DNA from 2 places in the Vibrio kyushuensis genome. Region 1 is predicted to be linked to the other one. Evidence: predicted binding sites of a transcription regulator. Region 1 holds the regulator's gene; the other holds the start of a gene.
What was found. Region 1 encodes CRP, which controls carbon source genes, mostly activating them, when cyclic AMP is high. Its sites were predicted from a motif close to TGTGANNNNNNTCACA; they were not measured.
Positions count from the first base shown of each region.

Region 2: recB (exodeoxyribonuclease V subunit beta) is a predicted target of CRP. The motif match lies at 5,461-5,476, and genes of this name have one in related genera.

Region 1 is NZ_JAKJSV010000007.1:133,023-149,595, forward strand. It holds gene rnr (ribonuclease R) at 1-2,085, opposite strand, end outside; gene motX (flagellar protein MotX) at 2,221-2,856, opposite strand; gene L4D20_RS16405 (adenylosuccinate synthase) at 3,088-4,404, opposite strand; gene slyD (peptidylprolyl isomerase) at 4,683-5,261, opposite strand; gene L4D20_RS16415 (YheV family putative zinc ribbon protein) at 5,373-5,588, opposite strand; gene kefB (glutathione-regulated potassium-efflux system protein KefB) at 5,630-7,429, opposite strand; gene kefG (glutathione-regulated potassium-efflux system ancillary protein KefG) at 7,419-8,072, opposite strand; gene L4D20_RS16430 (ABC transporter ATP-binding protein) at 8,215-10,134, shown strand; gene L4D20_RS16435 (TIGR02444 family protein) at 10,134-10,640, shown strand; gene L4D20_RS16440 (hydrolase) at 10,666-11,667, shown strand; gene L4D20_RS16445 (YheU family protein) at 11,678-11,890, shown strand; gene L4D20_RS16450 (phosphoribulokinase) at 12,034-12,903, shown strand; gene crp (cAMP-activated global transcriptional regulator CRP) at 13,144-13,776, shown strand; gene L4D20_RS16460 (DUF1338 domain-containing protein) at 13,883-14,674, opposite strand; gene astD (succinylglutamate-semialdehyde dehydrogenase) at 14,700-16,157, opposite strand; gene astA (arginine N-succinyltransferase) at 16,252-16,573, opposite strand, start outside.
Region 2 is NZ_JAKJSV010000003.1:225,984-242,556, forward strand. It holds gene recD (exodeoxyribonuclease V subunit alpha) at 1-1,659, opposite strand, end outside; gene recB (exodeoxyribonuclease V subunit beta) at 1,659-5,264, opposite strand; gene recC (exodeoxyribonuclease V subunit gamma) at 5,724-9,221, opposite strand; gene L4D20_RS07580 (ABC transporter substrate-binding protein) at 9,575-11,296, opposite strand; gene L4D20_RS07585 (DUF2160 domain-containing protein) at 11,445-11,717, opposite strand; gene L4D20_RS07590 (carbohydrate ABC transporter permease) at 11,730-12,548, opposite strand; gene L4D20_RS07595 (carbohydrate ABC transporter permease) at 12,587-13,450, opposite strand; gene L4D20_RS07600 (ABC transporter ATP-binding protein) at 13,450-14,550, opposite strand; gene L4D20_RS07605 (ABC transporter ATP-binding protein) at 14,556-15,644, opposite strand; gene L4D20_RS07610 (sigma-54-dependent Fis family transcriptional regulator) at 15,979-16,573, shown strand, end outside.

The sequences.
Region 1 (16,573 bases):
CATTGCATCAAATTGGTAATAGTCATTCGCGAGTGAAGAGATATGTACTAGACCATCAATATGAAGCTCTGTTAAGCGAACAAAGAAACCGAAGCCAGTGACATTAGCAATCACACCATCCATCTCTTCGCCAACATGATCCTGCATGTATTCACATTTAAGCCAATCATTCACTTCACGAGTGGCATCATCAGCACGACGCTCTGTCATTGAACATTGCTCGCCGTAAAAGTCCATGTCATCAAATGAGTAGTGGTAACCACCCGTTGGTGTCCAGCGATCGGTATTACGCCCTTCGCCTTTTGCGATCAGGTATTTGATTGCACGGTGCAGCAGTAGATCTGGGTAACGACGTATCGGCGAGGTAAAGTGCGCATAACGCTTGAGCGCTAGACCAAAGTGACCACAGTTATCCGCATTGTAAACGGCCTGCTTCATCGAACGCAGCAACATGGTTTGAATCAGCTCTTTATCTTCACGCTCACCGATTTGATGCATTAATTCTGCGTAGTCGGTTGGCGATGGTTGTAACCCACCATTTAAGGTTAAGCCTAGCTCGCTAAGGAAGCTCTTAAATCCAGTAAGGCGCTCTTCTCCTGGAGTTTCGTGAATACGGTATAACGCCGCTTCTTTCGCTTTCTCAACCAGAGAGGCGGAAGCGATATTGGCTAAAATCATACACTCTTCGATGATCTTATGTGCGTCGTTACGAATCACAGGTTCAATACGGTCAATCTTACGATCCGCATTGAAAACAAATTTGGTTTCAACCGTTTCAAATTCAATCGCACCACGCTTATCACGCGTTTGCTTAAGAATTTTATACATCTTATGAAGCTCTTCTAAGTGAGGAACTGCTTTCTCATAACGCTGGCGGAGCTCTTCATCGCCATCAAGAATCGAACCTACTTTATTATAAGTAAGACGAGCATGAGAGTTCATCACCGCTTCATAATGCTTGTAACCCGACAGCTTACCGCTTGCTGAGATGGTCATTTCACAAACCATACACAAACGATCCACTTGTGGATTCAACGAACACAAACCGTTCGATAGCACTTCCGGTAGCATAGGGACAACTTGAGATGGGAAGTAAACCGAGTTACCGCGGTTAATGGCTTCTTTGTCTAGAGCAGTATCCGTGCGAACGTAATAACTTACATCAGCAATCGCTACCCAAAGACGCCAACCACCACCTTTCTTCGCTTCACAGTAAACAGCATCATCAAAATCGCGAGCATCTTCACCATCGATGGTGACTAATGGCAAATCACGAAGATCGACACGATCTTGCTTTGCTTCTTCAGGCACGTGCTCGCCTAAGTTAGCAATCTGTTTATCAACAGCATCAGGCCATACATTTGGAATTTGATGAGTACGAATCGCTATTTGCGTTTCCATACCAGGTGCCATACTTTCGCCAAGTACTTCCGTTACTTTACCCATCATGCCACGGCTACGTGTGCCACGGTCTGTCAGTTCAATCACCACGACGTTACCCATTCGAGCGCCACCTTTGTGATCGTTCGGGATAAGAATATCTTGAGTAATACGCGAGTCATCAGTTACGACAAACGAGTGGCCGTACTCTAGAAAGAAGCGGCCAACGAGTGGTGTTTTACGCTCTTCTAATACTCGAACCAAACGCCCCTCTTTTCGGCCACGTTTGTCTGTGCCTGCTGGCTGAACTAAAACGAGATCGCCGTGGATAATATGACGCATCTGGTGATGTGGTAGCAGTACATCATTGTCTTTACCGATGCTGCCTTCTGGTCTCACCCAACCAAAGCCATCTTTATGACCAATCACTAAACCTTTAACAAGTTCTAGTTTTTCAGGTAACGCGTAACATTGACGGCGAGTAAAGATAAGCTGACCATCTCGCTCCATGGCACGAAGACGGCGGCGAAGCCCTTCGTATTGCTCTTCCCCTTGCAACTTTAGCGCTTCAAACAAGTCGTTACGGTTCATAGGCACGTTGGCCTCTCTTAAGAACTCAATAATAAACTCTCGACTTGGCACTGGGTTTTCATAGTTCTTTGATTCACGATCGGCAAACGGATCGTTATTGATTTTTTCTGACATATACTCGCCTACTGAAGCAAGGAGGGATTAACTTTAGTATATCTGACTCCCAAGCCAAGCTACAGAATTGCTTTTAAGATAAAGAAACAAAAAGCCTAGCAATCAATTGCTAGGCATTTCAGAAGTAATTCATTTTTACCAGAATGTGTCACGCCGTTTGGCTCTGGCAATAATATTGTCTGGCATTCGATTTCCCAGACTTTGCCGCAGTACCGAAATACGGCGGTGTGTTCGTTGATCGGTGGTTACCGAGTTATATAGCCATCGGTAAGCGTCTTCATAATCAAGCGGGCTACCATAATCACGCAATAGTAGTTCCGCTAGATGAATACGTGCATCTAGATTACCCATTGCGGCGGCTTCGCGAAGATAAGGAATCGCTCGTTCTTTATCTTGCTGTACCAGTGTGCCACGAGAGTAGTAACTACCTAACTGTTCTAGTGCTGAAGGTAAACCTTGATGCGCAGCGTTTTCCATATAATAGATGCCGAGCTCTACGTCTTGCTCGACACAAACGCCCCACGCCAACATGTCACCATAAAGGAATTCATAAGAAGGCAGGCTAATACGAGTCGCACGCGCCACAATATCTTCCACTAACTGGCACTTATCAGCTTTGACACGCTCTAGGTGTCTGTTTTGTTCTATCAGTTTAATTAGCTCAGCTTCAGAATATATGGGAATAGGTTCACCCACTTCTGCCACATTTGCATGACTCAATGATGAACTCAATACCACTAATAACGAAGCTGCTACCGTTCGTAGCTTCATATCTGCACTCTTTATCAATTCCGATAGCCCCTTAAGTATAGTGAAATTTCACATCAAGGGCATGGGCATGATTTCTTTATCGGCAACAGAGATAAACTCTTTAGGCAAAACTTGCCGAGATCGGCAATTTATTGCCACCGAGCGAGCAAAATAACATCAATTAGGGCATAAAAAAACCGACCATTTAGGTCGGTTTATACAAAAGCTTATATTTCAACCATTTACTTATTACTAAGCGTTAAATGGGTGAACCTTCACAATTGTTTCATTACGATCAGGGCCTGTTGATACGATATCAATCGGTACGCCTGTTAGTTCTTCGATACGCTTGATGTAATCTAGCGCCGCTTGTGGAAGCGCGTCTAGAGATTGTGCACCAAAAGTATTTTCAGACCAGCCTGGCATTGTTTCGTACATTGGCGTTGCTTCTTCAAATGACTCAGCAGCCATTGGAGAAACTTCCAAGATAGAACCGTCTTTCATCTTGTAACCAGTACAGATTTTCAGCTCTTTTAGGCCATCTAGTACGTCTAGTTTAGTTAGACACATGCCAGATAAAGAGTTGATTTGAATTGCACGACGCATAGCGACAGCATCAAACCAACCGGTACGACGTAGACGACCAGTAGTTGCGCCAAACTCGTGGCCAACATCACCTAGGTGTTTACCTACAGGGTCTTGCTTATCTAGACCGTCGTATAGTTCTGTTGGGAACGGACCTGAACCAACACGAGTACAGTAAGCCTTAGTGATACCAAGGATGTAACCAATGTGGCGAGGACCAAAACCAGAACCCGCAGCAACACCACCAGCAGTCGTGTTAGAAGACGTTACGTATGGGTAAGTACCGTGGTCGATATCTAGTAGAGTACCTTGAGCGCCTTCAAACATAACTTTGTCGCCACGTTTGCGTGCTGCGTCTAGCTCGTCAGTTACATCCATAACCATAGCGGTTAGCATGTCTGCGTAGCCTTTACATTGCTCAAGAACTTCATCGTAGCTAATCGTCTCAGCTTTGTAGAAATGCTCTAGTTGGAAGTTATGGAATTCCATCACTTCTTTTAGCTTTTCTGCAAAGGCTTCCATATCGAAAAGGTCACCAACGCGAAGACCGCGACGTGCAACTTTATCTTCGTATGCTGGACCGATACCACGACCTGTTGTACCAATTGCTTTCTTACCACGTGCGATTTCACGCGCTTGGTCGATAGCAATATGGTAAGGAAGAATTAATGGACAAGCTTCAGAAACGTACAGACGCTCACGGACAGGAATGCCACGTGCTTCTAGAGGTTTCATTTCTTGAATCAGAGCTTCAGGAGAAAGTACAACACCGTTACCAATAACACATTTGATGTTATCGCGAAGGATACCTGATGGAATTAAGTGAAGAACGGTTTTTTCACCGTCAATGACTAGAGTGTGACCTGCATTGTGACCACCTTGATAGCGAACCACATATTTTGCATCTTCAGTTAAAAGGTCAACAATTTTACCTTTACCTTCGTCACCCCATTGGGTGCCAAGAACGACTACGTTATTTCCCATCTTTCCAATTCTAATAGCTAGTTAAAAATGGATTCTAGCACCGAATCACACTTCGTGCAGTCATTTTCTAACCATAACTATGCAAACACAAACTAAGTCATTGAGCTGCTAGAGAAAGATACAACAGCCTCATTGCTACTAAACAGGTGACTTGCGCTCGGTATTTTCTAAACCTAGAAACAAAAACGCTACTCAATGTATGAGTAGCGTTCTATTTAGAATAAGCATCCAATGTAATAAGCTTACATGGGAACTAACTCAGAAAAATTTGTGCTCAATTAGTGAGAGCTACAGCCACCGCCACCGCAGCAACCTTCTTTTTCTTTTTTCTCTTCATGGCCTTCGCCACCACAACAACCACCTTCGTGATCATGGTCGTGACCACAGCTACCACCGTCTTTATGAATATGGCCGTGCTCAACTTCTTCAGCAGTCGCTTCACGAACAGCAACAACTTCAACATCAAATACTAGAGTTTGACCAGCAAGCATGTGGTTTCCATCAACAACAACTTCATCGCCATCAACTTCTGTTACTTCTACAGGGATAGGACCTTGGTCAGTATCCGCTAGGAAACGCATACCTACTTCAATCTCTTCTACACCTTGGAATACATCAGCAGGAACGCGTTGAACTAGTGCGTCATTGTGCTCACCGTAACCGTCTTCAGGAGAAATAGTTGCAGAGAACTTATCGCCAGCAACTTTACCTTCAAGCTTGCTCTCAAGGCCTGTCACTAGGTTGTTGTGACCGTGAAGGTAATCAAGTGGTGCATCAACAGTAGATTGGTCTACAACAGCACCTTCAACTTTTACTTCATATGCCAAGCTAACGACAACGTTCTTTTCAATTTTCATATTTGCTCCGAGGCAGTTTGGGCTTGAGACTATCCTCAAGCAAAAATTATTCTCTTGAGTCTTACCCCAAGTCAGTTGGATATATTATGGGGATCAAATAATGAAACTCAATTATTCCGGCTTAAAAATTCCAATCATTTCTTGTGAAGCATGTTCACTGGTGTCTACAGACTTAGGTTTACGCTGGTCAACGTGTTGACATTCAACACATTCAACCATTTCAATATTGTTTTCAATCCACCAACGTAACGCATCTTGTGCCTGACACTTAGGGCAGCTTGCCCCTGCAATAAATCGTTTTTTCACTCTATGTTCCCGATTACTCATAAAAAACTCCTTTGGTCACTGGTTAACTAAATCCACCAGTCTTACTTTTCCCAATAATTATGAGATTGACGATCGTTATCCATTTCTCGCCCAAAGATCTCTTCTAACTCTTTACGAGCCTCTTTAGCTCTTAATGCGAGTTGCTTATCTTCACTATGCTGCGGCAATAGTTCTTTTAGCATCGCGTTATCCAATTTTCTAAAGTGGGCTTCGGCACGTTTTGCTTGATACGGGTGCATGCCTAACTCCGTCAACGCTTGTCTCCCTAAATCTAACGCCCCTAGAAAGGTTTCACGTGAGTAATTATCAACGCCATGACTGAGTAATTGATACGCTTCCACACGGCTACGAGCACGCGCCAACACCTTAAGTTTAGGAAAGTGCTGTTTGCATAGATCGACGATTTTGATTATTTCATCAGGTGTATCGGTGCAAATGATAATCGCCTCGGCCTTATCTGCGCCCGCTGCACGCAATAAATCAAGCTGAGTAGCATCGCCATAAAACACTTTATAACCAAACTTTCTTAACAGCTTTATTTGGCTGGCATCACTTTCCAATACCGTGATTTTGATTTTATTCGCATACATTAATCGACCGATAACCTGACCGAAACGACCAAAGCCTGCAATAATCACTCGAGGCTCTTTATTAATAATGTCTGACGATAACGTACTCGACTCTTGTTGATTCAGATATTTGGCAAACCACTTAGCTTGTAGCATCAGTAGAATTGGCGTAGTGACCATTGATAAGCTCACTACGACCAATAGAAAAGAGAGCTGTTCTGGCGATAACAAACCTTCAGCGGTAGCCGCGGTAAAAATAACGAAGGCAAACTCACCACCTTGGCTCAAAATAGCTGACATTTTACTACGTGCCTTTGCACGAATACCAAAAGAGCGCGCCAATAAATAGAGCACCCACCCTTTGACAAAAACCAATGCTGCGACTGCCAACAGTACCTTCATCGGCTCTAAAGCTAGTAAACCTAAGTTCGCTGCCATACCAACAGATATAAAGAACAATCCAAGTAATAATCCCTTAAATGGTTCTATCGCAATCTCTAATTCATGACGGTATTCGCTTTCCGCTAAGAGAACGCCTGCGAGGAAGGTTCCCAACGCCATTGATAAACCAAGCTGCTTCATGACTAACGCAATACCAATGACTAGTAACAGCGCCGCAATGGTAAATAGCTCTCTTACTCCGCTGAGTACAACATACCGAAATAGAGGCCGAAGTAAGAAGTGGCCAATGACAAGCAGTGCCGTCACCCCGCCTAGCATCCATATTGCATCAAGCCAATCCCCGGCGGTGTTTCCCGCGAGTATCGGTAGAATAGCTAACATTGGGATAACTGCTACATCTTGAAAGAGCAAAACGGCAAAACCAGATTGTCCTGTTTCCCCGCCAGCAAGCCCTCGCTCCTCAATGACTCGTAACGCTATCGCCGTGGAAGAGAGTGCTAATCCCATACCGATAACAAGACTAGTCTGCCAACTTAAATCAAAAGCGCTGACAATGAGAGAAATGATAACGGTAGTAATCAAAACCTGAGCACCACCTAAACCTAAGATGGGGCCTCTCATTTGCCACAGTTTTTTAGGATTAAGCTCTAGGCCAATTAAAAACAGCAGTAGGACCACACCAAACTCGGCAAAATGTAGAATATCCTCAACATCACTGATCAATCCAAGTCCCCAGGGACCAATCGCCACGCCTGCTAACAAGTAACCTAACACTGACCCTAACCCGATTCTTTGAGCTAACGGGACAGCAACTACAGCGGCAGTTAGAAAGATGACGCTGCTTTGTAGAAAGTCATATTCAAGCGCCATTGCTTTCCCCTTTCTGGGTCGTTGAAGATTCATTTTCTAACGGAGATTGTTCTGTAATAGAAGCGTGTTCGTTAGTAGAAGAAAGCTCCTTCATCGGTGATAGCAGCCACTGACGATAACATTCAGCATGTTGATAGCGATCCATATCCGTAGCATTGCGAGACCAATACAACACTAAAGGTTCAACCCATTGCATCTGACAAAGCGCCGCCATCAACTCAAAGGGTTGGAGAATTTGTTCTAACGGATACTTGTTATAACCTTTATCTCCAAAAGCGACTTCTTTACCGCCCGTGGTGATCACATTACGCCAAACCTTGTCCTTTAGTTCGCTTGCACTACCAAAGGCAAACCCCTTACTTAACACGCGATCAAACCACTCTTTAAGCAGAGATGGGCATGAGTACATATAAAGAGGGTGCTGAAAAACAATCACATCATGGTCAAGAAGGCGCTGATGCTCTGCAGCGACATCAATGAAGAAATCAGGATAGTGGGCGTATAAGTCGTGGATCGTCACATGATTAAGTGACTCAATTTTTTTAATCATCACTTGGTTAGCGATTGAGTTGTCAGGCTCTGGGTGAGCATAAATCACTAATACTTTTGGGGATTGTTGGTTCTGCTTATTAAGTTCCGTCATTTCGAGAGCAAGCATCCTAACGTGTTATAAAGTTGTTATTCTTTTTTAGCATCATAACGCAATTTGTATAATGATCGACATTTATCCTTATTCCCCCTACTATTTGTCGCCATAAATGCCACCACGTGCTAGTTAACATTCTATGATTATCTTTTCTGACATCCAGTTACTCAGAGGTGGTAAGCCTCTTTTAGATCAAGCATCCGCAACCATCCACCCTGGCGACAAAGTCGGCCTTGTGGGAAAAAATGGCTGCGGTAAGTCAACCTTGTTTGCTCTACTCAAAGATGAGCTGTCTATTGATGCAGGTTCATTTAGCCAACCTTCGCATTGGGAGCTCGCTTGGGTTGCTCAGGAGACGCCAGCACTTGAGCGTGGCGCACTAGAATATGTTATCGACGGCGATCGCGAATACCGTTCACTAGAAAATGACTTAATTAAGGCAGAAGAAGCTGATAACGGCACTTTGGTGGCTGAGCTGCATGGAAAGATAGAAACCATTGGTGGTTATACAATTAAATCTCGTGCCGCAGAGTTATTAGATGGCTTAGGATTTACCCAAGAGCAGATGAGCTGGAACCTGACCCAGTTCTCTGGTGGTTGGAGAATGAGACTCAACTTAGCCCAAGCGCTACTTTGTCGTTCAGATCTGTTACTTCTTGATGAACCGACCAACCACTTAGATTTAGATGCCGTTATGTGGTTAGAGCGTTGGCTACAAAACTATCCTGGCACACTGATCCTGATTTCCCATGACCGAGATTTTCTTGACCCTATTGTGGGTCGAATTATTCATGTAGAAAATCAGCAGCTCAACGAGTACACCGGTAACTACTCCTCTTTTGAAACGCAGCGTGCACAGAAGCTCGTACTGCAACAAGCGATGTATCACAAACAGCAGAAGCAAGTGAACCACATGCAGAGCTATATTGATCGCTTCCGCTATAAAGCATCCAAAGCAAAGCAGGCTCAAAGCCGAATCAAAGCCTTGGAAAAAATGGAAAAAGTGCTTCCAGCTCAGTTTGATAACCCATTCAGCTTTGAGTTCAAAGAACCCGCTGCGTTGCCGAATCCAATTTTGATGATGGATGACGTTAGTGCAGGCTACGATGACACACTCATCTTAGAAAAAATTCGCCTTAATCTTGTTCCGGGAAGTCGTATTGGTTTGCTTGGTCGTAACGGCGCAGGTAAATCGACATTAATTAAACTACTTTCTGGTGAACTTAAGCCTCAGTCGGGCGATTTAGGCTTTTCGCAAGGCGTTAAAATTGGCTACTTTGCTCAGCATCAGCTCGAAACGCTACACCCTGACGAAACGCCTCTGCAACACATGATGCAGATTGCTCCGGGCAAAACCGAACAACAACTAAGAGATTATTTGGGTAGCTTTGGTTTCCAAGGAGAAAAAGCTCTCGATAAAGTGGCGCCGTTTTCTGGTGGAGAGAAAGCACGATTAGTTTTAGCTCTCGTAGTATGGCAAAAGCCAAACCTATTGCTACTTGATGAACCAACTAACCACCTTGATCTCGATATGCGTCAAGCGCTCACCTTTGCCCTACAAACCTTCGAAGGCGCAATGGTTATTGTCAGTCACGATCGCTACCTATTACGCGCAACAACGGATGACCTCTATTTGGTTCATGACCGCCAAGTTGCTCCATTTGATGGTGATTTGAACGATTACTATAAGTGGCTAACCGAACAACAAAAAATTGAACGTAAAGAGGCGCAATCTCAACAACCATCAAAAGATGGCAGCAACAGCGCAATGGCGAAAAAAGAGCAGAAGCGCAAAGAAGCCGAATTCAGAAAGCTCACCGCCCCACTACGTAAAAACTTAACCAAATTAGAGAAACAGATGGATAAGTTTAGTGAAGCGATCTCTCAAGCTGAAGAGCAATTATCAGATACTTCACTGTATGAAGCTGAAAATAAAGCTAAGCTTACTGAAGTATTAGCGCTTCAAGCGACCAGTAAGTCAAAACTTGAAGAGGTCGAAATGGAATGGATGGCAGAGCAAGAAGCTCTGGAGCAGATGGAAGAGGAATTTAATCGATAATGACTCAAATGCACGCTGAACTCTCTCTAACACTTGAAAGGCTATGGCAATTTAGTCTTCAATATTACGGTGTGCGGGAAGTGAAACAGGCGTGTTTAGAGTTGCAGAATCAATATCATGGAAACGTAAACTTGCTGCTACTGCTAAAATGGCTTGATGAGCAGCAAGTCTGTTTTCTTGATGAAGATTGGCACAAAGTCGAAGAGTGCCTTGGCCGCTCCGAAGCACTGCTCCATAGCTACCGAGAACTAAGACGTAAACTCAAATTGCACCTTCCAGATACGCTTTACCGCGAATCACTGCAATTCGAACTTCAGCTTGAGAGGCAACAACAATCCGATCTTGTCGAATGCATCAATGGGCTTCCTTTAACCAGTCAGCTGTCATCAAACAATAACGCTCACCTTTCACTAACGCAGCGTTACTGCCGTCAACTTGGCGGCGAACACCTTTATCAAGCTTTTTCAGCGCCAGCACCTTACAAAAATGACGATAGAAAACAATAACAGCCACAAACATTAACGGTTTATCATGACTCAATTTATTGCAGCGACGGGAATTAAAAACCCGCACTTACAAACACTTGCGCCGCGTTTTATGCGTAAAAAAGCGCTTTTCGAACCCGTTTGGCAAACGCTCGATACAGCTGATGGCGATTTTGTCGATCTAGCGTGGAGTGAAGACCCAATATCTGAGCAAGCTGCTAATAAACCTATTTTTGTCCTATTCCATGGTTTAGAAGGCAGTTTTTATAGCCCTTATGCCAACGGTTTAATGCAAGCATTCGCCAAACAAGGTTGGTTATCCGTCATGATGCACTTTCGTGGCTGCAGCGGTAAACCGAATAATCTAGCAAGAGCTTACCACTCAGGTGAAATTGAAGATGCTCGCTACTTCTTAAACTACCTCAATATGCGCTTTCCAAATAATACTAAGGTTGCTGTTGGTATTTCTCTTGGTGGCAACATGCTAGCAAACTATCTTGCTCACTATAAAGAGCAGCCTATGTTAGACGCCGCAACGATTGTCTCTGCACCGCTGGATCTATCATCCTGCTCTAAACGTATTGAACAGGGGTTTTCCAAGATTTATCGCCGTTACTTAGTCTCATCGTTGAAAAAGAGCGCATTGCATAAACACCGTTTGCTAAAAGGAGAACTAGGGCTTTCTTATAAGCGTATCAAGCGTATCTCAAAGCTGTATGAATTTGACGAGCTCATCACCGCACCTCTGCATGGATTCGAGAGTGCACAGAACTATTACCAACGCTGTTCTGGTATACATCGACTGCAAGAAATTAAGCTTCCATTGCAGATTATTCATGCCAAAGACGACCCGTTCATGACTCACGATGTCATCCCTAGTTTTATTCTTCCCGATAACATCGACTATCGACTCCTCGATCATGGTGGCCATGTTGGTTTTATATCCGGCAGCTTAACCAACCCTAGTTTCTGGCTAGAGCAAATGCTACCGGCTTACTATGAATCCCTAAAACAAAAAGACACACTAAAAACAAAATTGAGCGACTAGAAAGAGCACTATGATTATTCCTTGGCAACAGATAGAAAACGAGACACTAGAAAACCTCATCAAAGAATTTGTCCTTCGTGAAGGGACCGATTACGGTGAACATGAATGTTCATTACAAGATAAAATCGAGCAGGTGAAAAATCTGTTAAAAAGCGGCGAAGCGACGGTTGTGTTCTCAGAGTTACATGAAACAGTGGACATAAAATTACGCAATTCGCTATAGCCTTCTCGCTTTTCACTTCACTCCTTTGCTCAACGTAGACCTTTCTATTTTGCATGCTATAGTGAAAAACTGGCTTAGGGGCTTCAATCAATATGAAGCTTCAAGCTCTAAACAAGTACGTTACATCTACGACAAGGTTTGTCATGTCAGCAAAACATCCAATTATCGCGGTAACCGGCTCTTCAGGAGCAGGAACGACCACCACATCAGAAGCGTTTCGCAAAATGTTCAATATGATGAGCGTGAAACCTGCATGGGTTGAGGGCGATAGTTTCCACCGCTTTACCAGACCAGAAATGGATGTTGAAATCCGTAAATCTAGAGAGCAAGGAAAGCACATCAGCTACTTTGGTCCACAAGCCAATGACTTCCCGACTCTTGAAGAGTTTTTCCGTACTTATGGTAATGAAGGCTCAGGGCAAGTTCGTCGCTACCTGCATACCTTTGATGAAGCGGTCCCTTACAACCAAATGCCCGGCACATTTACTCCTTGGCAAGATCTACCCGAAGACTCCGATGTGCTGTTCTACGAAGGCTTACATGGTGGTGTGGTTGATGGGGATGTCAATGTCGCCCAGCATGTTGACCTATTGATTGGCATGGTACCGATTGTAAACCTTGAGTGGATTCAAAAATTCGTTCGAGATACCCGAGATCGTGGTCACTCACGCGAAGCGGTTATGGACTCGATTGTTCGTTCAATGGATGACTACCTAAATTACATTACGCCGCAATTTTCTCGTACTCATATCAACTTCCAACGAGTCCCAACTGTTGATACTTCGAACCCGTTAAACGCAAAAGGTATCCCTAGTCTTGACGAAAGCTTCGTAGTGATACGATTGCGTGGTATTAAGAATGTCGACTTCCCATATCTTCTGGCAATGATTGATGGTTCATTTATGTCGCGACACAATACTCTGGTTGTACCGGGGGGGAAGATGAGCTTCGCTATGGAACTCATTGCAAGACCAATCTTGCAGCAGCTAATTGAGACCGGGAAAATCGGATAAACTCTCACCGGAGCGACCGATTACTTTTCATACCGTGATCATGTGCACGTTTTTGCGTAAAATATCCTCGTTTAGACCCGATTAAAATCAAGAAATCCTGTGCAAAAAAGGATACTATTCTTAACCGAAATACAAGATAGCTTGCAGCACAAGTAACGTGCGCATATCCAAAGCAGGCTTATTATGCTTAGCTGCATAAATGGAAAGCTACCAGTACACCTTCAGAGGAAGTGAGATATTATGGTTTTAGGCAAACCTCAAACAGATCCAACACTAGAGTGGTTTCTTTCACACTGTCATATTCATAAGTACCCTTCAAAAAGCACGCTAATTCACGCGGGTGAAAAAGCTGAGACGTTGTACTACATCGTTAAAGGCTCTGTAGCGGTACTAATCAAGGATGAAGAAGGTAAGGAGATGATTCTTTCTTACCTAAACCAAGGTGACTTTATTGGTGAACTAGGCTTATTCGAAGAAGACCAAGAACGTACCGCATGGGTTCGTGCTAAGTCTCCTTGTGAAGTAGCTGAAATCTCTTTCAAGAAATTCCGCCAACTTATCCAAGTTAACCCAGATATCCTAATGCGTCTTTCGTCACAGATGGCTAACCGCCTACAAGTGACAAGCCAAAAAGTAGGTGATCTAGCGTTCCTTGACGTTACAGGCCGTATTGCACAAACGCTACTTAACCTAGCGAAACAACCTGATGCAATGACTCACCCAGATGGCATGCAGATTAAGATCACTCGTCAAGAGATTGGTCAAATCGTTGGCTGTTCTCGTGAAACCGTTGGTCGTATCTTGAAGATGCTAGAAGAGCAGAATCTGATTTCTGCCCACGGTAAGACTATCGTTGTTTACGGTACTCGTTAATTTCTAACTAATTAGAGATTAAGAAAAATATTAAAGCCACCAGCTGCGAAAGTTGGTGGCTTTTTCGTTTCTTAGCCGTAGAGCTAATGAAAAGTTTTAACTAACGTTAGCTATCCGTACTTTCAAAGATTTTATCCGCTGAAGCCGCAACAAAACCGGTATATAGCGAACCATTTGCCATCGGATATCGCTTAGCAAATTCATAAAATCCGCCCGGAATAATTTCTATCCCTTCAGTAAAGCTAACCGCTACTTTATCGGCCATGGTCGACGACTGCTCAAGCAGTACATCAGCCGAGCCTTTCACTTCACCACCCGCTTCATTAATGACAAAACCAGAAGTACGTAAATGGTCATTGACCTGCTTCACTTCATCGAATTCATTAAGCTGATTCACACTCACGGTAAAGTGATTCGCACCATAGCCATGAGCGGCTAACCAAGCCGCATACTCACTTTCTTTTGCTAACACTTGGAAATCAGCATAACTCAAGTCCCAAAGTCGGCCACCGGATAAGAACTCATGACCTTTTAGGTTACTATGATCCAATTGCTCTACAAGCTTGGCGACGATCTGCTGCAGTTCAACAGAACACTCATCAACCTTGAGTTCGCTGATGAACACTTTCGGCTGATTAGGGTCTTGATGCTCATAGTGTTTTGCCACAAGTTTTTTGCTCTCAAACTCATAATCACCACAAGCAACATATCCCACATCCAAAAACGGCTTAGCCAACGTCTCAATACCAAGAGGCGCTAAATTGAATGTTCTCAACGCAATATGGTCATTAATTAATTCGTCGTTCTCACGCAGTAATTGATGAACTTTTTCTGCCGATGGGCACAAACGCTCAATATAATCATTCCATAAAGCGCCAAATAGAGTATCCGGTGTCATAACGTGTCCTTGTTTAGAGTTCGAGTTACAATTCAATGCCAGGGCTGAAGGTCGCAGGAAGAAGCGTTTCATCGCCTTCCATTGAAGCCATTGGGTACGCACAGTAATCTGCGGCGTAGTAAGCGCTTGGTCTTAAGTTACCGGAAGCACCCGGACCACCAAATGGTGCATCCCCGCTTGCTCCTGTTAACTGGCGATTTCGATTAACGATACCCGCACGAATATGGTCAACAAAGTAATTCCACTCACTATCATCGGTAGAGACTAAGCCAGCCGATAAACCAAATCGCGTATCATTTGCCATTTCTACAGCGCTTTCGATACCTTGATAGCGAACGACTTGTAGCAGTGGGCCGAAATACTCTTCATCTGGCAGTTCATCAATCGCTGTCACATCGATAATACCCGGAGTGACAAAAGCCGCTTCTCCGGCTCTTGCTTCAACAAGGCTCTCACCGCCAAGCGATTGCAATTCGCTTTGAGCATTAAGTATCACTTTTGCTGCCGCCATCGAGATCTGCGGGCCCATGAATGGAGCAGGCTCTGCAAACGGCTGGTCAACATTGATTTTCTGAGTTGCTTTAACTAGTGCAACCAACAGTGCGTCACCCTTTTCACCTTGAGGTACATAAAGGCGACGAGCACACGTACAGCGTTGACCTGCACTGATAAAGGCAGACTGTATAATCGTATACACTGTAGCGTCTAAGTCACCATAATCGTTTGAGATAACCATCGGATTATTGCCACCCATCTCAAGCGCAAGCATTTTACCCGGCTGCCCAGCAAACTGACGATGCAACACATGTCCTGTATTCGCGCTGCCAGTAAACAATACGCCATCAATGCCTTTCGCATCGGCTAACGCAATACCTGTCTCTTTAGCGCCTTGAACAAGGTTAAGCACGCCTGCAGGTAAACCGGCTTGTTGCCACAACTTCATAGCAAATTCACCTATCCACGGCGTCTGCTCTGAAGGTTTAAATACCACAGTATTTCCAGCTAGTAATGCTGGAACAATATGACCATTGGGTAGATGGGCAGGAAAGTTGTACGGGCCAAAGACCGCCATAACACCGAGCGGCTTATGACGAAGAACAATTTGGTTACCTGCGGCTTCGCGTCTCGCGTCACCTGTTCGCTCATGATAAGCACGAATAGAGATGGCTATTTTACCGGCCATTGCACCCGCTTCCGTACGAGTTTCCCAGATTGGCTTGCCCGTTTCTTTAGCAATGATTTCAGCGATTTCTTCGCTGTTCTCTTTTACTTTTTCAGCAAACCTTAGAACGACCTGTTCTCTCTCTGCGAAACTTGTTTTCTTCCACTCAACAAGCGCCTTTCGAGCAGCACTAACGGCCGATTCGACTTGAGCTGGCGTAGCACTATCGCCTTGCCAAATCTGCTGATTGTTGTACGGGCTCGTTGAAATCATCGCATCGCCTTGTCCTGCAATCCATTCTCCACCAATCCAATGAGTCATAAATAAATCCTTTTCTTGTTACTGCAAAACTTTCCACGTGGAAAATTGTTTATAGAGTTTTCTACTTCTGAACTGACCACCTTTAAGCAGCCTATTACTGAGCAAGCATCCGTACATAGTCGCCCTGAGCAACTTGCAATGCCTTTGCTACATCTGGCGCTAAAATAACGCTGTCGCTGGCTTGGTCATACGCAGCCTTTGCCGCAGTCGCTCTAAAGTTCTCAAATGACGTATTTGAAATTAGGTAGTGATCTGCACTAGTGTGCTCAGCAATAACGACTTTTGATCTAAAAGAATTTCTGATTGAATCAATATTTCGCGCATCACATTCAACCGTCGGGCCTGCATCAAAAATATCGACATAGTTTCGACAAGTGAAACCTTCTCGCTCTAGCAATTTAAGCGCAGGTAGAGTG
Region 2 (16,573 bases), on a different contig from region 1:
TTTTAGCGCCAATTGAGCACGTTTCAGTTGCTCTTCTAGTGAAGCTATAACGTCTGTTCTCGACGCGTGTATCTGCTTTAAATACAGTCCGTACTCATCAACCAACGTTTTTAGCATTTGGTTATAACTATCACTGCTTAGTGACTGTACTTGAATATCACTAAACCCTTGCGATAAAACTACATCAACACGTTTTGATTGCCCTGAGTTAATGGCCTTGGATAATTGTCCGATGCCCGATCGCGCATCAAAACGAAAGCTTTTTTGTAACATACACAAGCTATCACCAATGGCATGACTATTCGCATTGCTCTCATTACTGACGCCTTTCTCTTCAACGACCTCTGTTCCACCATCAGATAAATTCTGATACTGAGTTAAATCTTGAAGCAGCTTGGTTTGAGCTTTGCTATATCCAATTTTCTGAAATGAGCAAATATCACCTAATACCGAACCCGCCTCTACGGACGCAAGTTGATCTTTATCACCCAACAATATCAAACGTGCATGATCTGGTAACGCGTCAACCACCTTATACATCATAGGAAGATCGACCATTGAAGCTTCATCGATAACCAGTATATCTAGGTGTAATGGGTTTAATTTATTATGACGAAACTCAGCACTATTTGGCAGAGCGCCCAATAAACGGTGAATGGTGCTGGCTTGTGTCGGTATTTGAGCTTTTAGATCAGGGGAGACCGCAAGCTCTGAAATGGCCTGCCCAATAGATTCTGTTAATCTCGCTGCGGCCTTTCCTGTCGGAGCAACCAAGCAAATTGTCGGTACCCTCCCAGCTTGTTCAGCTTGAGTAATCAACGCCGCAAGTAACTTAGTAACCGTGGTTGTTTTCCCTGTACCTGGCCCACCAGAAATAACCGCAAACCGACGAGTTAGGGCAACCGCCGCCGCCACTTTTTGCCAATTCACACATACAGCTAATGGAATCAATGCATCCAATACGGATAAGTCTTCACTCTTCCTAGCCGCTAAAATTTGTTCATCAATGGCATTCCAATCCAATGCACTGCTATCCACAACATCAAGGTGATCACACACTAGCTGTTGGCGTTGTACCTGATTAAAATTCGTATAAGTCTCACCTTTAAGTGCATTAAACAGATAGTGATAGCTGCGTTGGAATAATCGATCGAGGAGTTCGGATAGGTTTTGGATCTCTGTAGGCTTTAGGATCATAGGTGACCCAAAGCTTGCTAACCTTTGTGAAAGGCCCATCTCATATTGCCAGTAGCGATGAAGATATAAACGGGTGCCATCAAACATCATAGGTATGGCCTCACCCTGAGTACCAATGACGTTCGACTGTCCTATTAATGCAGGCCAATCAATACGTTCAAGTTGCTGAGTTAACGCTATTGCCGCCTCCCCGTACAAACCAAGATTTAGTGCCCATTGGTGTGTAGCTATAGCATCGACTGCACCTTTTGAAGACGATGACGAACTCATTAAAGAGTGAGACACAACCACACAGATATTGCCTTTACTCAGTTCATAACTCACTAAACCCGCTAAAAAACCAATCTCCTGTGGAGAGGACTTTTCTTGCGAGGCGACAAATCGAGCGAACTGATAATCAAGTTGACGAATAGCGCCCTTTGAAGCCAACGCCTTTAAAGTATCAAGAAGAGAAATTGTCATTAAAAATCCAGCTCCATTTGATCGGTGCTAATACCTGCGCTTGATGCTTCACCATCAATGAGTTTATCCATATCGTTTAACAATTCTAAGCTTGGTTTTGCAGAAAAAATGCCATGGTCTGATTGCCCGTCCATCCCACGAAGAAAGAGGTAATAGACACCACCAAAGTGATCATCGTAATCATAATTCGCCATTCGACTACGTAAAAAACGATGTAATGCTAAGGCATAGATTTGATACTGTAAATCGTATCGATGCCCCGACATCGCGCCTCGAAGTGCCTCTCCATGGTAGCAAGCGACATCATCACCAAGGTGGTTAGATTTCCAATCCAATACGTAATACTTCCCTTGGTACTCAAACACTAAATCGATAAAGCCTTTAAGCATCCCTTTGACCGTTTGAAAGCCTAATACTCCTGCTTTAGCAGACAGCTCATCATGTTTACTGATCGTTTGATTTAGCCCATTGGCAGTCAAAACTTCGATGGGTAACAAAAACTCCATCTCAACGAGTCTCTGTGACGGTTGAGTTTGATTCAAAAGCAACTTCTCTCCATCTAAAGGCGTACTTAAAACGGTATCCACTAATTGTTGTAGAACAGGAAGCCAATGCGGTTCTAGCTGATCCTTTTCCATAAGATCAACAATGACCGCTTGGTTATTTTCATCATTGGCTGGTAGTGTAAACTCAACTTCTTCAAACAGCGTATGTAGAAAAGTGCCGGGCCTTGCGCCTCGTGGAAATGTAAAGATGGATCGTTCCGGTTCAACAATTTCAGACTCGTCATGCTCTTCGACTGAGTCAATATCAAAGCCTTGAATTTCGACAGTCGCATCATACTGAGAGTGGCTATTACCCTGCTTAACTAAACCTGAGTAACTGGTTACTCGCCATGATCTATCAATCGACCTTGTTAATTCGTTTGCATCAAACTCAACCAGTTCTTCTTCTGTGGCGATATAAACAGACTCTTGCTCAGCGGGTGAGTCAGTTAATGCGATAGCGGGCAAAGCTTTTGTTTGAGCGCTAATCGCATTGGTCAAATCAGAAATCGTGCCTTGCTGTCCATTTTGTAAAAGGTATCCCAAAGCGCTTTTGTCTACGCCTGTCGGTTCTTTGGTGGAGCGGCCATTTCGTATTGGCGATGTCCCAACAAAGCAGCCATAAACGGCTCTAGTTAACGCTACGTAAATAAGACGCAGATCTTCAGCTAAACGTTCTTTGTCTGCTTGCTTGAGCGCTGCGCCGCTATTAGTGATATCGAGAATGGTTTGATCGTTTTCTTCATCGTAATACTTACCCTCGCTTGCCTCACGATAGCTAATGACGAAAGGCAAAAAGACTAAGTCGTATTCGAGGCCTTTTGATTTATGAATAGTGACGATTTGAACGAGATTTCTTTCTGATTCAAGGCGTTGTATCTGATCATCACTGCCACCTAAGCCTTGCTCAGCTTGGCTAATCGTTTCGGCTAGCCAGCGCAGTAGACCATGGTCACTATCCAGATCTTGCCTTGCTTGTTGTAGTAGCTCACCAATGTGCATTAAGTCAGTAAGCGTTCGTTCACCGTTCTCTTCTTCAAGTAACCTTTCCGCGATATGACGCTTACTCATCACCGAGCGAAGCATGGGTAGCACACCCCGTAAAAGCCACAATTTACGATACTCTTTAAACTCGTTAACCGCGTTATCCCAAATTATCTCATCGTTATTTAATGCATCTAACTGACTCGCATTTAATGCAAACAACTCAGAGGCTAAGCACGCTCTCAGAGCTCGATCGTTTTCCGGAGTCAGCGTCGCTTGAAGTAGGCGTTGAATATCTTGAGCAATACCACTGGTAAACACGCTATCACGATTAGAAAGGTACACACTGGCAATGCCTTTATCCGCAAGAGCCTGCTTAATCATTCGTCCTTCATTCCCGGTTCTAACCAAAACCGCGATATCGCCCGCTTGAACCGTTTGTTGTTTCTCGCCACTTTCAAAGTGGGCCTTATCATTTTGCGCAGCGGTTAATATGGTTTGGATCTGGCTTGCTGTTGCCAGCGTCATCTCATCAAGATACTCACCTTTAGTGCGCGGTTTGTCTTCCGCCTCTTGTAACCAGTAAGTCATCGCGGGTTGAATCTGGTCATTGAGAACCCACTGCTTTTTGTCTGCAACAGGGCTGTAGTTCACTGGCAGGAATGGAATATCATCATCATAAATAAATGGGCTTGTTGATGATTCAAATAACTGATTTACCGCAAGCACCATATTGGCACTCGAACGCCAGTTAGTCCCAAGCGTATAGTGAGCACTTACCTGATTCCGCGCTTTGATATAAGTAAAAATATCCGCACCACGAAATCCATAGATCGCTTGCTTGGGATCGCCAATCATAAAGAACCCACACTCAGGGTTATTTAAGTAGATACGGCTAAAAATATTGTACTGAAGGGGATCGGTATCTTGGAACTCATCGATCATTGCCACAGGGTATAAACTACGAATGCGCTCAGTGAGAAGAGCTTCGTCATCGACATCTATCGCAGCAGAGAGTTGAGTAAGAAGATCATCAAATGATAGCCACTGTTTCTGCTTTTTCGCACTGGCTAACTTTTCACGACACTGCTCAATAGCATGAGCCATTAATGGTGCTTTTAAGTTTACGGGCGTGGCTAAAAACGCTTCAACCGCATCAAAAACGTCATGTTGTGGCGCGCTGCCTTTGGGTGTTTTTTCTAATAGAACATTTTGTGCAAAGCGTTCTAATTTGTCGGGATAATCGTAGCTTGTTGATGGGTGCTTGGCCCATTCAGATATCGCCTCAAGCCATGTAGGTAACGATTTTTTGGTGTAGCTACGTTTGTTAATATCAGAGTTTGCGATTAAGTCATGGAAATCATCGTGATGCTCAAGCCACAGCTGCTTTAGTGCATCAACTTTGGAAAGGTTTTCTTGATGTAGAGATTGTAAATCGCCACTCATGGCTTCCACTGACAAGGTTAATGGTGCACCTGTTAAGTAACCACCAATGTCAGAAAGCAATTCAGCCGGTGAGCCCCAGATGCGCCTCACTTCCCCGGCAAGATTAATCGCTAACGGATAAAAATTACGACGCCAATAATCAGCAATGACCTGAGCTTTTAAATGACTTTCATCGGTGACGAATTCATTGTTAAATCGGCTACCGGACTCAAAAGCATTTTGCGTAAGCATGCGCTGACAAAATCCGTGAATCGTATAGACCGCCGCTTCGTCCATTTGGCGCTCTGCTTGTAATAGTATTTTAGCGGCTTCTTTATGGTTGCTGATTACTTCAAGTAACGGAGCAATAACGGGATCGTTGCTCTTACTGCGAGCAAAAGCGATTCGTGCATCATGGATTCTAGCTCGAATACGATCTCTCAATTCAGCCGTTGCTGCCTCAGTAAAGGTCACGACCAATATTTGATCAACGGTTAGCGGCTGTTGATGACGGGTATTGTCATCGCCATGCCCAAGCAATAAGCGAAGATATAAACCAGCAATGGTAAATGTTTTACCCGTGCCGGCTGATGCCTCAATAAGCCTTGCTCCATGCAGCGGAAACGTCATGGTATCTAGTGCCGTTGTCATTATATCCAAACCCTTTTACTTGCTAACTGCATAAAGCTATCCAATTGAATGCACATTACTTTCATTGCTACTGAGTAAATTACCACTATCACACTCTCGAACTTAAATTTTTTACCCAATAAATTGGCTGTATAACGTGATCTAGCTATGAAAAATCTGACAAACTAATACTTAGTTACTAACCATACTAAGCTAGTGCGATCTCACTCACGGTAGAGGATCTGGTGAGCCTATAGTATGCGCTCACAGGTTAAGCGAGTATCCAATGCGAATACTTACAACCAACAGAATAATGGTCCCTCTGACCTATGGCCGTACAGAAAACGCCCTACACTATAATGATTGACTGGCGGCCATTTTACTTCTTCTCTATTCCGTATTTTTCCCGAACACTCTACATCTCTCAGCATCGACCAATCTTAGTAATTCATCCGTCAAAGCCTTCAGACTTTTGTATCTTCAGACTTTGGCATCCTCTGCATTTATAACCGCCAAACGCGGCGCCTGAATAACTAAGGCAGAAAGCATTCTTACCTGCGCTGCTAATTCATCATTCCATTGCGGCCAAATACGAGAAATATAAACATTGGCCCCTTCACCCGTTGCCATATAACTGTCATTAAACGTCGCAGACATTTTCTTATTCGATTTCTCTTCGTCATCGACCCATTTACCGCGACTAAATCCTGCATCGACATTGGCTAACGCTGTTTTCGGGAAGTAGCACAATGGCGTTGTCATGCCTTGATAATATAGACGGACAAGCTCATTAAGCAGGTCTTGCGCATATCCAATATCGTCTATCGCTGGATAGATTTCGTGAACAACCCCTTCTTTACGGTCGTAGCCAACAATATGAGTAGGCTTAGATGTGCCAGAGATCGTTAACAGTAAATGGTCGATCCAGGCAGAGAGGTAATCTTGAGCGCGAATTTTACCACTGCGATAGCGAACAAGACCGGATTGATAGTGCTGAGTCAGCCAGCCTGTTAGCTGAATATCTTTACCTTCACCAAGCACATCGAAAGTAAGGTTTATGTCGATGTCATCAAGTGGGCTACTGCAGATAAATGCCAAAGTCTCAACCAACTCTTCAGCTTGAGCTCTGTTGGTTTCAAATTCAATATCACCAAATGCACCAACAGGTAGCTTTCCTTGCGCCCTCTGCTGCGCGACAAAATCATCAATGATTTTCTGGCTGCCCTGCTTTCCTGATGAGTTCGGTTCACCAGATAGGCGCGCAGAAAGGATGCGTTCAAGCAGTTGGTCTCGTATCTGATAGCTTTCTAAACCATTAAGGACAAACGGTTCATCATCGGCCATGACGGGCAAAGGGGGTTCAAATACGACCTTTAAACGACGGTTGAAAAAGTACTGAACAGGCAAGCGCCAAAAACGTTGTAGTTCAACAACATCGAGTGATATCGGAAAAGTAGCACCTAATAAGTAGTCACTGAGCTGACGTTCAAACTCACCACTTTGCTGGCCAAGCCTATTAACGGCTGGCATCCACTCTTTGGCATAGCTGCCATATTCACTTGAAAACTCTGATGGGCTAAATGGCACCATAGCATGTTGAGAAATAAGAGATGAAACCAGCTTGTCTCCCGATTCATCACTCGGCAAAGTTTCATCGCCCAGTAGACAATAATTTTGCTGGCAGTACTCCATGAGTTCCGTGACTAATACGGAAGGAACTTGCTCGGTATTGTCCTGAATAGAACGCCCAATATAACTGACGTATAGTCGTTGATTGGCCGAAAGTATTGCCTCTAAAAACATGTAGCGGCTATCTTCACGCCTTGAGCGGTCACCCGGTCTAAAACTATTTTGTAAGTAGTCAAAGCCTTCGGTGATGTCATTGGGCGGATAAACACCATCATTCATCCCGAGTAAACAGACAACATTGAATGGGATTGAACGCATTGGCATCAGAGTACAGAAGTTTACCTGCCCGGCTAAGAAGCGCTGACTAACCCGCGTACCTGATAGCTTATTATTGAGGTATAAACTCACCACATTGGGTGCAATATCTTCAGAGTAAGCCGCTTCAGCAAGCTGATCTTTCAATGAGGCTAACGTGTCACGTATCGATTTCAGCGCCACTTCACCTTCAAGCTCCACCGAAAAGAAATCATCCAACAATCGATTAAGTATTTCACGCCAAGCTTCAATTGACTGAGTCTGAGCAAGTCTGTTTCGGTAATCGCTTATAAGGTCGATAAAGTGAGCGAGTTTTCCTGCTAGCTCAGCTTGCATACCTTGGACTTCGTTGTAAGGAGCAAGAGCTTGCTTCTGTTCTGATGAGTCAACGCCCATATCAAACAGCCCTGCTTGTTCGGGCATGGCGTAACCCAGTAGCATTCTTTGAATGCCAAATTGCCATGTGTTTTGCGATGTCTCTGGCAGTTCAAACTCTTTGGCGGTTAAGCCATCAAGACCCCAACGAATGCCCGACTCTTCTATCCAACGTTTTGCTTGAGAAAAATCATCATCATTGAGTCCAAATTTGGCCATCATTGCCGGTGTTTCTAACAACTCAAGTAACTCTGACGCTAAACAACGCGTGTTGGGTAAATCCACCAACTGCATAAACGCTGCTAGAATTGGGCTCTCTTGAGTGGCGGTTCTGTCGGATATAGAGAATGGGATGTATCGATCACCCGGTGCATTACCAAAGACGGCTTGAATCGCAGGGCTATAAGCGTTGATGTCAGGGACCATAACGATAATATCGCGAGGCTTTAGACCCTCATTCGCGTCAAACATACCAAGTAATTGATCGTACAATACTTCAACTTCACGCATCGCACTATGACACGCGTGCAGCGTTAAAGAGTGATCAGCACCAATAATGGTTTGCTTGTGTTGACTCGAATCAAGCTGTTCGTCGTCTTGATGCTCTTCAAGGTTTAGGATATCCGCTTGCAAGTTATGCAGCAGTGAGTCCCTTGGTATATCGACAAATGCCTCAATCTCGTGTGACTCCAATTGAGAAAGTAGAAACATATTATCGCGGCCGAGCTTACCTAATGAAGCAAGTAAGTTATTGCCGACCACATCTGTATGCAGCTCATCGATAACATTATCTTCCACACTGCCTTTTAATTGCTCTGTTAGACCGCCAACTTCAGAGTGATCGCTCTGCCACTCTACGTGTTGTCGGCCCTTGGCAGCCAATTTCGATAAATATTTTTGGTCTCGCACATCGCCCCAGTAATAACGACATGGGTTGGTAAACATTAAGTGGACATCAATATGCTCACCGATCGCTTTTAAGGCATCCATATAACGAGGAGGAAGCGATGAAATACCAAACACAAAAAGTCGCTTTGGTAAGTTTTCAAACGAACCTTGGTAGTGAGCAAGCGTATCAATGAACTCTTCATAAAGGTTTGCCCTATGAAAAGGGGATTGCTCAAGTTCAAGCGTATAGTCATACAAGGCTTGCCATAATATCGGCTGCCAAGGATGCAGGTCTTCAAGCTCAGCAACGCTCTGCCCCGCTTCCCAACGGGCTATCCACTCCGGTCGATACACCAAATAGCCATCAAAAATATCAGCAATCTTCTCTACCAATTGATAGCGTTTAGAGTGGTCATCATCATCGTCGAGATAACGAGCAAGTGGCTGAAATTCGTCTTGGCCCAGCATAGAAGGCAGCAGGTGCATCAACTTCCACGTCATCGCTTCTTTGTTAAAAGCACTGCGCTTGGGAACATCGGGCAAAATCTGGGTAAACATATCCCAAATAAAAGTCGCGGGCAGCGGAAATTCAAGGTTAGCGGCAATACCAAATTCGTTGGCGAGTTCCATCTTCAACCACTGAGACATGCCCGGGCTTTGAACCAGAATTTGTTCTTTTTCAAACGGGTTTTCTAATGGGTTTTGACGTACAAGCTCAACTAAAAGAGACTTGAGAATATCGATTTGATTGGAGTGATAGACGGTAAACAAAATACGCTCATACTATTCTTGCCGCAGATATAATGAGATTAGCATAGGCATCTCTATTTCGAGAGCGATATAAGCACATGATTGTTATTAATATCGTAAGAGAATAAACATAGTCATAGAATTAACATGGCGAGATAATCAAACCATTCAAAGAGGATTGAAAAACGTACAGAACTGAAAAAATACCCACCCTACTGAATAGAACAGTAAAGTGGGCATCACTCTTATTTTGAGCACTTTGTTAAAAGCTCTATTGAAGGCTCTTTAGAGTTAGCAACTCAGATTGAGCTCCCTACAAGACCCATCCCAGTCACCTAACCCTACTTAAACCTCCAAGCTCTTTCTTGACCGTATTAGCTTTTAGCAATCAGATCTTTGTAAGCGATCGTTTTGCCCTGCGGCTTCTCATTTTCCAACTTCATCTTCGGCGATCCTGGTTGAGACAACCAATATTGAGGATCTTTCTTCGGATTCAGCTTAGGTCCACATTCACCTTGAACACCACTACGCTCAAGACGTTGCATCACTTTATCTTGCGCTTGAGCTAGGCCATCCAGAGCTTCTTGCGGTGTTTTCTCACCACTTGCTGCTTCAGATACATATTGCCACCAAAGCTGAGCAAGCTTCGGATAGTCAGGTACGTTCGTGCCCGTCGGTGTCCACTGTTTGCGCGCATCACTACGGTAAAACTCAACCAAACCACCCAGTTGAGGCGCAGCATCGGTCATCGCTTGTGAGTTAATATCAGACTCACGAATTGGCGTTAGACCAACCAATGTTTTCTTCAAACTCACTGATTTTGATACAACAAACTGAGCGTATAACCATGCCGCTTGGCGTCGATCAAGTGGTGTACTGTTCAAGAATGTCCATGAACCCGCATCTTGGTAGCCGAGTTTCATGCCATCTTCCCAGTAAGGCCCACGAGGAGAAGGTGCCATACGCCACTTCGGTGAGCCATCTTCATTCACAACCGGCAATCCAGGTTTCGTCATATCAGCAGTAAAAGCGGTGTACCAAAAGATTTGCTGAGCGATAGAACCTTGTGCAGGAACAGGACCAGCTTCACCAAACGTCATGCCTTGTGCTTCTGGTGGCGCGTATTGTTTTAGCCAGTCAACGTATTTAGTTGTCGCGTAAACAGCTGCCGGTCCGTTGGTTGCGCCGCCACGGGCAACGTCTGACCCCACAGGGCTACAGCCCTCGATACGGATTCCCCATTCATCAACAGGAAGGCCGTTCGGAATGCCTTTATCCCCCGCGCCTGCCATTGAGAACCAAGAGTCGGTGAAACGCCACCCCAGTGATGGGTCTTTCTTACCGTAATCCATGTGACCGTAAACACGCTCGCCATCAATCATCTTCACTTTATCGGTAAAGAACTCGGCAATATCTTCATAAGCTGACCAGTTAAGTGGCACACCTAGCTCATAGCCATACACTTCTTTGAATTTCGCTTTTAGATCATCGCGCTCAAACCAGTCAGCTCGGAACCAATACAAGTTAGCAAACTGTTGGTCTGGCAGCTGATAAATCTTACCGTCAGGTCCTGTTGTAAAGTCTAGACCGATGAAGTCTGGTAAATCCAAGTATGGGTTAGTAACACTTTTGCCTTCACCTTCGATAAAGTCTGAAATAGGCACAACTTTTCCGTAACGTACATGTGTACCAATCAGATCAGAATCATTAATATAACCATCATAGATATTACGCCCAGTCTGCATCTGCGTTTGCAACTTCTCTACAACATCACCCTCTTGAATCAAGTCATGGTTGACCTTGATCCCGGTAATTTCATAGAAAGCTTTCGCCAGTACTTTCGCTTCATACTCGTGGGTGGTGATCGTCTCAGAAGCAACGTTAATCTCCATACCTTTAAACGGTTTCGCTGCATCAATAAACCACTGCATCTCTTTCTCTTGCTCGCTCGTGGTCATCGTTGAAGGAGTGAATTCTTCACTCAACCACTTATTCGCCGCCGCCATATCTGCATAAGCATTTGGCGAAAGCGCAGCAAAGGCTATCGATAGTGCCATGCAGCGAGAAAGGTAAGACTTTTTGATATCCATTTTCATTATTATTTAACTCCAATTATGAGTAATCGTGTTTCTACGTTATTCGTTGCGTCAAGCGAGGCTTTATCACTCCTGTAGGCTCAAATGTTCCTATCGCAGGCATCACTACAAAAAGCACCACCAAAAACACACCATCAGTTCGTTGCTTTTATCCCCATTTCAAAACAGTACACAGCCAAATTACACAAATGGTAAAAGGCACCCAGATAGAGAGTTCTGAAAATCCGACAAAGCCCAAGTGGACAAAAGCGGAGCTCAGTAACCCAATAAACAATCGATCACCGCGCGTGGTGGTAATCGGTAAAAATCCTTTGCGTTCGATACACGGTCTCTTGATTTCAAAAATAGTCATGGTTAATAAAATCAATGCAATACCAATAAAGAACAGTGCTGAAGGTGTGGTCCATGCCATCCAAGCCATTATGTTTACTCCTTATACTCGACCTAATGCGAAGCCTTTCGCGACATGATTCCTAACAAACCAAACAACCAATATGCCCGGTAGAATCGTTAATACGCCTGCAGCTGCTAGTACACCCCAATCAATGCCTGAGGCGCTGACGGTTCGGGTCATGACGGCGGAAATAGGCTTTGCGTCCACCGAGGTCAATGTTCGTGCAAGCAACAGCTCGACCCAACTAAACATGAAGCAAAAGAATGCCGACACGCCGATACCTGAGCGGATCATTGGAAGGAAAATCTTCAAGAAAAATTTAGGGAAGCTATAGCCATCGATATACGCCGTTTCATCAATCTCTCGTGGTACACCAGACATGAAACCTTCTAAGATCCAAACGGCTAACGGCACGTTAAAGAGACAGTGCGCCAGTGCCACCGCGATGTGAGTATCAAATAGACCCACCGAAGAATAGAGCTGAAAGAAAGGCAGTAGAAAAACCGCCGGTGGTGCCATTCGATTGGTCAGAAGCCAAAAGAACAAATGCTTATCACCCACAAACTTATAGCGTGAGAAGGCATACGCAGCAGGTAATGATACCGTTAGCGTAATCACCATGTTCATCACTACGTAAGTAATGGAGTTGATGTATCCCATGTACCAACTTGAGTCCGAGAAGATGGTGGTGTAGTTCTGAAACGTCCAGTTTTCAGGGAAGAAGCTCAACCCGCCAAGGATCTCCTGATTATCTTTGAATGACATGTTCAGTAGCCAATAGATCGGCAACATCAAACAGATGATATAGAACGCCAAACCGACTATCTGGGTGTAACGCGTGTACTTAGATTTGGTCATCGACATAGTGCTCTCCTTTGATCGACATAGGTATATCCTTATTTACTTTCGCCGTGGGTCATTGCGGTATAGAACACCCAGCTCACCAGTAAAATGATGAGGAAATAGATGATAGAAAAGGCAGCTGCCGGCCCGATATCAAACTGACCGATTGCCATTTTGGTTAGGGTTTGGCTCAAGAATGTGGTTGAGTTACCAGGGCCGCCACCCGTTAATACAAACGGTTCGGTGTAGATCATGAAGCTGTCCATAAAGCGAATCAGCACGCCAATGAGCAAGACACTTTTCAGTTTTGGTAACTGGATATAACGGATGATTGACCATGTAGAAGCGCGATCAATATTCGCCGCTTGGTAATAAGCATCCGGGATAGCTCGAAGACCCGAGTAAGACAGAAGTGCGATAAGCGATGTCCAGTGCCACACATCCATAAGGATCACGGTTAACCACGCATCCAACGGATCGCCAGCGTAGTTGTAATCTATGCCTAAGCTATTGAGCGCCCAACCAAACAGCCCGATATCAGCACGTCCAAAGATTTGCCAGATCGTACCGACTACATTGAGTGGGATCAGAAGCGGAACGGCCAAAACAATCAAACAAAACACTGACCACTTGCCTTTGGTGGGCATGGTGAGTGCGACCATAATGCCCAGCGGAACCTCTATCATTAAAATGGTAAAGGTGAAGCCAAATTGGCGCAGTAATGCCCCATGCAATCGTTCGTCATTCAGCGTATCTCGATACCATTCCGTCCCTACAAAGTAGGCAGAATTGGCATCGAAGATGTCTTGTAAGGAGTAGTTCACTACGGTCATGAGTGGAACAATGGCGCTAAATGCCACCAGAATGAAGACAGGTAAAACTAAAAACCACGCTTTGTTATTGGTTACTTTGTTCATCACATGTCCCCCACATTGACAAGAAATTCATCGACATACAGCATGGTCCATTGCTCTGGAATGCTAATAAATGCCTCGTTTTTCGGGACGATTTGATCTTCTTGAAGCCGCGCCTTAATTTCTTGCTGACCGAGCTTCAACGTCACGATCTTATAAGTACCTAGGTCTTCAACGTACAGCACTTCACAACGTAATGCTGAGTCGTTCGCTTTTTCCCATATGTGAACAAATTCGGGGCGGATCCCGATCTTGATATTGGTACTATTGGTTTGTGCTATCGCGTGTCGATAGGCCTCTGACAGTGGGATCTCAACATCATCAAAGCTAACACCTACTTCCGTTGGAGTGACTTCTATTAAGTTCATCCCTGGGCTGCCAATAAAGTAGCCGACAAAGGTATGGTTTGGTCTTTCAAAGAGCTCTCTCGGTGTACCAAATTGAACAATCTGACCGTTGTACATCACGGCTATTTCATCAGCAAAAGTCGAGGCTTCTAGCTGATCATGGGTGACGTAAATCATCGTAATATTGAACTGCTGATGTATCTGCTTCAGCTTTCTACGCAGCTTCCATTTCAGTTGTGGATCGATAACGGTTAACGGCTCATCAAACAAAATCGCAGACACATCATCTCGAACCAATCCTCGCCCCATTGAGACTTTCTGTTTCTCATCGGCGGTGAGGTGTTGTGCTCTCTTAGACAGCACATCAGTCAATTCCAAAATCTCCGCAATTTCAGTGACCTTAGAGTGCACCTTGGTTTTATGAATCTTCATATTGCGTAATGGAAAGGCGAGATTGTCATACACCGTCATGGTGTCGTAGATCACGGGGAACTGAAAAACCTGCGCGATATTACGATCTTGCGGGCGCAAATCATTCACTTTGAGCTCATCAAACATCACCTCGCCTTGAGAAGGGCTCATGAGCCCCGAGATTATGTTGAGCAGTGTTGATTTTCCGCACCCTGAAGGCCCAAGCAGTGCGTATGCGCCGCCTTGCTTCCACACATGGTTCATCTCTTTGATCGCATAGATAGATGAATCGGTTGGTTTTTTATCATAGGTATGAGCCAATGAATTTAGCGTAATTTGGACCATATCGATTACCCTCTCACGTCGTTGATTGGCGCATGAATTAGCTGTTCATCCATCCCAAACACATAGAACTTATGGATAGGAATATAAATTTTAATGGTTTCATCCACGTCGTAGCTATGTACGCCCGGTAAATGAAGAACTAAATCAACCAGAGTATTTCTTACGTGTAAGAAGGTTTCTGAGCCACTGATCTCAGCCACTTCCACCTGAACGGTCAGCTCTACATCATCATCATTTTTAGGTAACAGACTTAAATGGCTAGGACGAATACCGAATAGGTGCATGCCCTTATCCAGCTTGCTCAATGATTGGTTGAGCGGAAAATGAGAGGTTTTATCGAAGGTCACTTCATTGTCAGTGATCTCACCATTGATTAAATTAATCGGCGGCTCACTGAATAGAATTGCCGAGTCTACATTGTCCGGCTTGTGATAGACCGATGGAGTCACTCCAGACTGAATCACTCGCCCTTCATGCAATATCGTGGTAGTTCCACCTAATGCTAATGCTTCATTCGGCTCAGTCGTCGCATAGATGGCAATGGTATGTCTCGCCTGAAACAACTCGCGCATCTCTTGTCGAAGCTCTTCTCTTAACTTGTAGTCAAGGTTTACTAACGGTTCATCAAACAAGATAATTTCTGCGTCTTTGACTAGCGCTCGAGCCATCGCAGTTCGCTGTTGCTGACCACCTGATAGTTCTAAAGGGTGTTTATTTAGATGCTCTGTAATCTGAAGCATCGCGGCCGTTTCATGAACACGCTGCTTGATTTCATCTTCCGCCATTTTGGCCAAACGAAGCGGTGAGGCGACATTCTCAAACACCGTCAGGTTGGGGTAATTGATAAACTGCTGATACACCATAGAGATATTTCGTTCACGGACAGAAACCCCTGTCACATCAATTCCATTGACCCAGATGCTTCCAGAAGTTGGGCGATCCAATCCTGCGATGAGCCTCATTAAAGAGGTCTTCCCTGCTAATGTGCGCCCTAATAGTACGTTGAACGAGCCCGGCTCGAAGGTGAGGCTGACATCAGAAATGTGCGCCTCCCCGTCTACCAATTTGTTCACTTGATCCAATCTTAATGACACTTAACACTCCTTAAGCTCTGAACAAAATAACTTTCGATATTGTTCGATATTGCTAGAGTCGTGCCAAAACGATTGTGACTTAACAATTTATTTACATACTGTGCCTGCACGCCTTTATTTATATAGGCATCACTAAATACCACTGATAAAAAAGGCGTTTAATCACAATTTTACATGTGAGATCTAAGTAACATTTGTTAACAAAATGTGTTCACGTGTGATTGTATAGTGATATGTTGACTGAACACTTCGTGAACGTTTTTGTTCTAATACGAACAATTAGAATAAATACTTAATTTCGCCATTTGAACTATGGAATTAGGCAAAGCTAGAGATGGACGACAAACATCAATCGATTATTGAACAGTCTTGGCAGCGCTGTCGTCAGTCTGGGCTATTGCACAGCAGTACGCCGACAATTGAGCTCGAAACGGGTCATCTCTTCAATCAGGCTTTGGATGAACACCAAGGGCTTATCACGACCACACACAATAAAGTCATCCCCTTTTATGACAGCCTCTTAGCTAACAGTAATTGCTTGATCACGCTGACTGACACCAATGGGTTAGTGCTGAACAACTGGGGTGAACAGCGATTCTTCTCTCAACAACAACCCGACGTGTTTCAAAATGGCGTACATTGGCGTGAAAGCTTAATCGGTACTAACGCCATTGGCACTGCTTTGGAAACTGGATCTATTGTTCAAGTGTTTCGTGATGAACACTTCTTAACGTCCAACCGTTTCATGATGGGCTCAGCCGCACCTTTGTTTGATTCAGATAGAAAAATGGCGGGAGTACTGTCGATTTCAAGCGACGCCTACATGCCAACCTCTCATACGCTAGGCATGGTCAAACTAATGTCTCAGGCCATTGAAAATCAGCTCATCGCTTCGAAATTTCAAGATGAACACTACCTACTTTGGTTTA